2 linked regions of the Leucothrix mucor DSM 2157 genome follow. The protein of the gene in region 2 interacts with the protein of the main gene of each other region in a pairwise test. Links are inferred from orthologs where the notes say so. Each region holds a gene or a part of one and is shown on either strand. Other genes may lie near its edges.

Evidence for each region. Proteins that work in one complex are often made in the same cells at the same time.
Region 1: the proteins of odhB (region 2) and lpdA interact in binary tests that used the Escherichia coli proteins (3 or more experiments, as listed by UniProt). The link is inferred for Leucothrix mucor DSM 2157 from one-to-one orthologs.

What each region holds. Positions count from the first base shown.
Region 1 is NZ_ATTE01000001.1:1,924,478-1,928,001, forward strand. The notes cover bases 444-3,316. They hold lpdA (dihydrolipoyl dehydrogenase), read left to right. Parts: upstream 444-931; coding sequence 932-2,701; downstream 2,702-3,316. Other genes in these bases: aceF (dihydrolipoyllysine-residue acetyltransferase), read left to right, coding at 444-922; LEUMU_RS0108540 (DUF924 family protein), read left to right, coding at 2,706-3,251. In the rest of the region: more of aceF, read left to right, coding at 1-443; LEUMU_RS0108545 (metallophosphoesterase), read left to right, coding at 3,326-3,524. UniProt on the Escherichia coli protein: Lipoamide dehydrogenase is a component of the glycine cleavage system as well as of the alpha-ketoacid dehydrogenase complexes.
Region 2 is NZ_ATTE01000001.1:1,197,504-1,201,139, forward strand. The notes cover bases 284-3,268. They hold odhB (2-oxoglutarate dehydrogenase complex dihydrolipoyllysine-residue succinyltransferase), read right to left. Parts: upstream 2,376-3,268; coding sequence 1,191-2,375; downstream 284-1,190. Other genes in these bases: lpdA (dihydrolipoyl dehydrogenase), read right to left, coding at 284-1,178; aceK (bifunctional isocitrate dehydrogenase kinase/phosphatase), read left to right, coding at 2,771-3,268. Outside these bases: more of lpdA, read right to left, coding at 1-283; more of aceK, read left to right, coding at 3,269-3,636. UniProt on the Escherichia coli protein: E2 component of the 2-oxoglutarate dehydrogenase (OGDH) complex which catalyzes the second step in the conversion of 2-oxoglutarate to succinyl-CoA and CO(2).

The sequences.
Region 1 (3,524 bases), 730 kb from region 2 along the record:
TTTTAAGCGTGCTTACGCCAGCCCTTCTGTTCGCCGCTTAGCGCGTGAGCTGGGTGTTGACTTAGGCAAGGTAAACGGTAGCGGCCGCAAAAAACGCATTGTTAAGGATGATATCTTTAGCCATGTGAAAGCCGTCATGACAGCCCCTGCTCCAAAAGCGGCTCCGGCTGCGGGTGGTTCAGGATTTGGCATTGCGCCAATGCCAGCCATTGATTTCAGCAAATGGGGCGACATTGAAACGCAGCCTCTGAGCAAAATCAACAAGCTGACTGGTGAATACCTACATCGAAGCTGGGTGAGCATCCCTCACGTCACGCAATTTGACGAAGCGGATATCACCGAGATGGAAGCATTCCGCAAGCAAGTGGCTAAGGAAATGGAGAAAGAAGGCGTGAAAATTACGCCGCTGGCTTTCATTATCAAAGCCGTAGTTGCCAGCATGAAGGCCTTCCCTCGCTTTAACAGCTCGCTGGATTCAACCGGTGAAAATCTGGTGATGAAGCAATACTTCAACATTGGTATTGCGGTGAATACGCCAGATGGCTTGGTGGTTCCGGTTATCACGGATGCCGACAAGAAGACTTTGGTTGAATTGTCGAATGAAATTCGTGAGTTTGCTGGTAAAGCGCGCAACAAGAAACTGAAGCCTGCTGAAATGCAAGGCGGTTGTTTCACTATCTCTAGTCTGGGTGGTATTGGTGGAACGGCTTACACGCCAATCATCAATGGCGCTGAAGTGGCAATTCTGGGTGTTTCTAACACTCGTACTTCACCAGTCTGGGATGGCAGCAGCTTCCAGCCACGTCAAATCCTGCCATTGTCATTATCGTATGACCATCGCGTGATTGATGGTGTTGCTGGTGCGCAGTTCACGACTTACTTATGCCGCATGTTGAGCGACGTGCGCCGTTTACTGGTTTAGGAGAATCTCATGAGTCAGCAAATTGAAATTAAAGTCCCGAATATCGGCGATTTTGACGGCGTAGAAGTAATCGAAGTACTGGTTGGCGTCGGTGACGTGGTTGCAGCAGAAGATTCACTGATTACCGTGGAGTCTGATAAAGCCTCCATGGAAATCCCTTGCTCGGATAGCGGAACAATTACCGAAGTATTGGTAAACGTTGGCGATACCGTGGCAGAAGGCAGTGTGATTTTCAAACTGGAATCTGGCGCTGCAGCGGCTAGTGAGCCTGCTCCGGCAGCCGCTGCTGAGCCAGCACCTGCCCCAAAAGCTGAACCTGCTGCGGCGCCAGCGCCAACGGCAGCCACATTCTCAGGTGAATCAGATCAGCATGCACAGTTAGTCGTTCTGGGCTCCGGCCCGGGCGGCTACACCGCAGCATTCCGCGCGGCCGATTTGGGCCAGAATGTCATCATGATCGAGCGCTACGAGAGTATCGGTGGTGTGTGTCTGAATGTGGGTTGTATTCCATCCAAGGCCTTACTGCACACCGCTGAAATCATCAATGAAGCCGCAGAATTTGGGCATCAGGGTGTGACGTTCTCCGAACCAGAGATTGACTTGGACAAGCTGCGCGCGCACAAAGATGATGTGGTGGGTAAATTAACCGGTGGTTTGAAAGGTCTGGCTAAGCAACGCAAAGTCACGATCGTTAAAGGCTACGGTAAATTTACTTCAGCCAATACCATTAACGTGGTCGATGAAGATGGCGCTTCTCAAGTAATCAGCTTTGATAATTGCATTATCGCTGCGGGTTCTCGAGTCACTAAGTTGCCATTTATTCCTTGGGATGACCCACGCGTAATCGACTCCACTGGCGCGCTGGAATTGGCAGAAGTGCCTGAGCGTATGCTGGTGGTTGGTGGCGGTATCATTGGTCTGGAAATGGCCACGGTATACGATGCACTGGGCTCCAAGATCACCGTTGTTGAATTATCGCCGGGCTTAATTCCGGGACCGGATCGTGACTTGATTCGCCCACTGGAAAAGCGCATTAAGGCTAAATATGAAAATATTTACCTGAACACTAAAGTGACCGCCATTGAGCCAACAGAAGCAGGTTTAGTCTGTCATTTTGAAGGTGATAAAGCGCCAGCAACTGAAACCTTTGACCGGGTTCTAGTGGCAATTGGTCGTAGCCCGAATGGCTTGGCAATTGATGCAGACAAAGCCGGCGTACAGGTTGATGAGCGTGGCTTTATCAGCGTGGACAAGCAGATGCGTACCAATGTCGATCACATCTTTGCGATCGGTGACATTGTTGGTCAGCCTATGCTGGCACACAAAGCCACTCACGAAGGTAAGGTTGCGGCAGAAGTTATTGCAGGCCATAAGGCTTACTTTGATGCTCGCACTATTCCTTCTGTTGCTTATACCGATCCTGAAATTGCATGGATGGGTGAAAGTGAAGAGTCGTGCAAAGCCAACGGGATTGCCTATACTAAGGGTGTATTCCCTTGGGCAGCCAGCGGACGCTCATTGAGCCGTGGCCGTAACGAAGGTATGACCAAGGTATTGTTTGATAAGGAAACCGGTCACTTAATCGGCGCCGGTATCGTGGGCAACAATGCCGGCGAACTGATTGCTGAGGCAGTACTGGCGCTTGAGATGAATGCAGATGCTCACGATATCGGGCTAACCATTCACCCTCACCCAACCTTATCCGAGACCTTAAACTTCGCAGCGGAAGTTGCTGAAGGGACTTGTACGGATATTTACGCACCGAAGAAAAAAGGTTGATCCCATGCAGACGCCAGAGAGTATTCTGACATTTTGGTATAGCGAACCGATGAAATCTCATTGGTTCTCATCAACGCCCGAGATCGACGCGTTGATTACCCAAAATTATGAATCACTCTGGCGCGCTGCCGCTGATGGTCAGCTGGATACTTGGCAAGACAGCCCTGAGGGTTGTCTTGCTTTGTGTATCGTGCTGGATCAATTTCCACTCAATATGTTTCGTGGAGAGCCTGCCAGTTTCAGTACTGAGCAAGCCGCAGTTCAAGTGACCAAAGTCGCAATAGAAAAAGGCTTTGATCAGCAACTACCCAAAGAACAACTCAGTTTTTTATATATGCCGCTAATGCATAGCGAGCATATGCAAGATCAGGACCTATCTGTCGAGCGCTTCGAAGCGTCCGAATTAGAAGGCAATATTCGCTTTGCCAAACACCATCGTGAGATTGTAGAGCGCTATGGTCGCTTCCCACATCGTAACGCCATTCTTGGGCGTGACAGTAGCGATGCCGAAATCGAATACCTGAACTCCAAATCAGCCTTTACGGGATAAGTGATATCAAGCGGTTTTATGCTATTCTAAGCGACCTGATTCACAGAGCCTTACCAACAAGGCGCCCTTCAACTATGCCTGTACCTTTATTTAAATATTTTCCGGAAAATCATGCCGGCCGTGACTTTGTTATCGGTGACTTACATGGCATGTTTGAAACACTGGAACAATTAATGGCTCAGGTCGGTTTTAATACAGAGCAAGATCGCCTTTTCTCTGTGGGTGACTTAGTTGACCGTGGCCCGCAATCAGAGCGCGTGCTCGAGTTTTTAG
Region 2 (3,636 bases):
GCACGGCCATTCACAGCGAACGAGAAAGTACCTGACTTGTATGTCACGCCTTCTTCTTTCAGCTGCTCTTCCGTCTTGCCAGCCCATGCAATTTCAGGGTTGGTATAGATAACCCATGGAATCGCATCGTAGTGCATTTTAGACTGTTGTCCGGCAATGCGCTCAGCAGTTACAACGCCTTCTTCTTCAGCTTTGTGTGCCAGCATTGGGCCACGAACCACATCACCAATGGCGTATACGCCCGGAATGTTAGTTTCCAGATAGTCGTTAACGTTTACACGTCCGCGATCATCCATAGCCAAGCCAACTGATTCATCAGCGATGTTGTCGGTGTTAGGGCGACGGCCAACTGCAACAATTAAGCGATCAACAGTCACTGTCTGGTCGCCATCTTTGTCGCTGTACTCAAGGGTCAACTCGTTATCACCAACAACAGTGTTGTTGAGGCGTGCGCCTAACTTGATATCCAAACCTTGCTGTTTGAATTGCTTGTGAGCCTGCTTAGCAACCTGCTGATCAACCGCACCTAAGAAAGTATCCATCGCTTCCAGTACGACCACTTCGGAGCCAAGACGTCTCCAAACACTGCCCATCTCCAGACCGATAACACCGGCACCGATAACGCCTAAGCGCGCAGGAACAGTTTCCCAGTTCAGTGCACCTTCGTTATCCACAATGCGGTCATCCAGTAACTGCGCAGAAGGGATATTGATTGGGTTTGAACCCGTTGCAATGATTACGTTCTTAGCTGCGAATACTGACTCAGTACCATCGTGAGCGGTAACGCTAACTTTGTTTTCTGCCAGCAGCTTGCCGTGACCTTGCAGCCACTCAATCTTGTTCGCTTTAAACAGCTGAGCGATTCCGCCAGTCAGATCCGACACAATTTTATCTTTGCGTTGAATCATCTTCGGAAGATCCATGCTGACACCAGCAACATTGATTCCGTGGACATCTAAATGATGGCCAGCTTCTTCGTACTTCTCAGAGCTTTCCAGCAGTGCTTTGGATGGGATACAACCAACGTTCAAACAAGTACCACCCAGAGCAGGTGCGCCTTCTTTGTTGATCCACTTATCCACGCAGGCTGTTTTCAAGCCTAGCTGTGCGCAGCGGATGGCAGCAACATAGCCACCAGGTCCACCACCGATCACGATTACATCATAATTATCAGACATGCTTCGTTACCTTTAAACTTCCAACAGAATGCGGTTTGGATCTTCAACCAACTCTTTGATCGTCTTAAGGAACAATACTGCGCCTTTACCATCAATGATTCTATGATCATAAGAAAGAGCGATGTACATCATTGGACGGATAACCATCTCGTCATTCTCTACAACAACACGCTTAACGATGTTGTGCATACCCAGAATCGCACTTTGCGGTGGGTTAATGATTGGCGTAGACAGTAATGAGCCAAATGTTCCACCGTTAGTGATCGTGAATGTTCCACCACTTAGGTCGCTCATTTCCAGCTTGTTATCGCGTGCTTTGTTAGCGTATTCAACGATTGTGGACTCAACGCCCGCCATGCTCATCTTTTCAGTGTTACGCAGGATTGGAACGACCAAGCCACGTGGTGCTGAAACCGCGATTCCAATGTCACAGTAGCTGTGATAAACGATGTCGTCGCCGTCGATAGAGGCATTTACCTCAGGGAAGCGCTGCAGTGCAATACTCGCTGCTTTAACGAACAAAGACATGAAGCCCAGACGTGCGTCGTGAGTCTTTTCAAATTGATCTTTGTACTTAGTACGCATTTCCATCAGCGGCTGCATGTTGACTTCGTTGAAAGTCGTTAGCATGGCTGTAGATTGTGTCGCTTCCAACAGACGCTCTGCAATACGCTTACGCAGACGAGTCATTGGTACACGCTCTTCTACGCGCTCACCAACCGGTGCAGCAGTAGCAGCAGGAGTGGATGCTTTAGATGCGCCAGCAGCGGCAACGTCTTCTTTAAGAACACGGCCGTTTTTGCCGCTTCCGGATACGTCACCAGCAGACAGACCTTTTTCGTCCAGTGCTTTGCGTACCGCAGGGCTAGTTTGGCCAGCGCCAGATGCAGCAGCAGGCTCAGCCGCCGCAGGCGTTGCTTCGGTCGGTGCCGGTGCAGCTTCAGGAGCCGCAGCAACTGCGCCCGCCTTAATTGTTCCCAGTAACTGATCGCTGACAACAGTTGAATCTTCTGCTTCGACAATCGATTCCAGTACACCACTGCTAGGGGCTGGTACTTCCAGAACCACTTTGTCCGTTTCGATCTCTACGAGTGGTTCATCCTGTTCAACAGCATCCCCCGCCTGTTTAAACCATTTCACAACCAGTGCATCAGCAACTGATTCCGGCAATTGTGGGGTTTTGATCTCAACACTCATTTAAGTATATGCTCCTTGAGTAAAGGTAGGATGTTCTATCTCAGTTTCGGATAGTGATTTCAGCAATAGGCCACCAGTAAGCAGGTCGTGAAACTTGTGCTGACGCAGAATAATGGCACGTGATTTCAACGGTCAAAATTATACGCCGGCAAGTTTTGATAACTCACATTTAATCTCAATACTGTGTATCAAACACACTTATGCTTCTGTAATTAACGGTATTATTACTATACTTAATCATCACTATGATTGTTGCTTTTAACGCCGCGAGATATTATCACAGCTACCTAATAATGTGATAGTTTTCGGTATCTGTTTCATAACGGACCGGATTATTTTTAAGCCGGCAATAACGACGCGACGAGGTTTACTTGGAATCAACGCAGAGTCAGAGTGTGAACGTAAAGGAAATCGCCCAGGTCATCCTGGATGCGTTTAACAAGCACTATCGGATTTTTCTGGAGATTACCAAAGGGGCCAGACAGCGTTTTATTGATCAGGATTGGCAAGCCGACCGGGCCGCTTCTCAGCAGCGCATTAATCTATATTCACAACGTGTTGATGAAGCCTGTGATCAGTTAATGCAGCGTTTTAAGCTTGAGCAAATTGATAAGTCACTTTGGAAAGACGTCAAGCTCGCTTATGTCGCATTACTCTATGAGCACCGTCAGCCTGAACTGGCTGAAACCTTCTATAATTCTGTGTTCACTTGGTCTTTTACGCGCCGCTACTACAACAACGATAATATCTTCGTCCGTCCTTCTATTTCCACTCGCTATCTGACCGGTAGTCGACCCGCTTACACCAGCTACTATCCGACTAAAGCCAACCTTCAGGAGACCATCGAGGAGCTACTTGAATGCTTTGATATTGGTCTGCCTTTTGAGGACTTTAAACGGGACTCTTCGAGGCTTGCGGATCAGTTCAAGCATATTCTTAAAACTACTCGTAAGTACTCTGATTCATATCAGATTCAGGTACTGCGTCCTTTGTTGTATCGCAATAAAGCGGCCTACATTGTCGGGCGTGTTTTAACCGGTAGCCGCTACCGCCCATTCGTGATTCCGCTACTGCATAATGAGGATGGTAAAGTCTACGCTGATGCCTTGGTCTCGCATAACCGCGATATCACTAATCTGTTTAGTTTTGCTCGTGCTTATTTTATGGTGGATACGGGAGTACCGTCGGCAATTGTGAATTTCCTACAGCAGATTTTGCCGCATAAGACAGCTGCCGATCTTTACACCTCGATCGGTTTGCA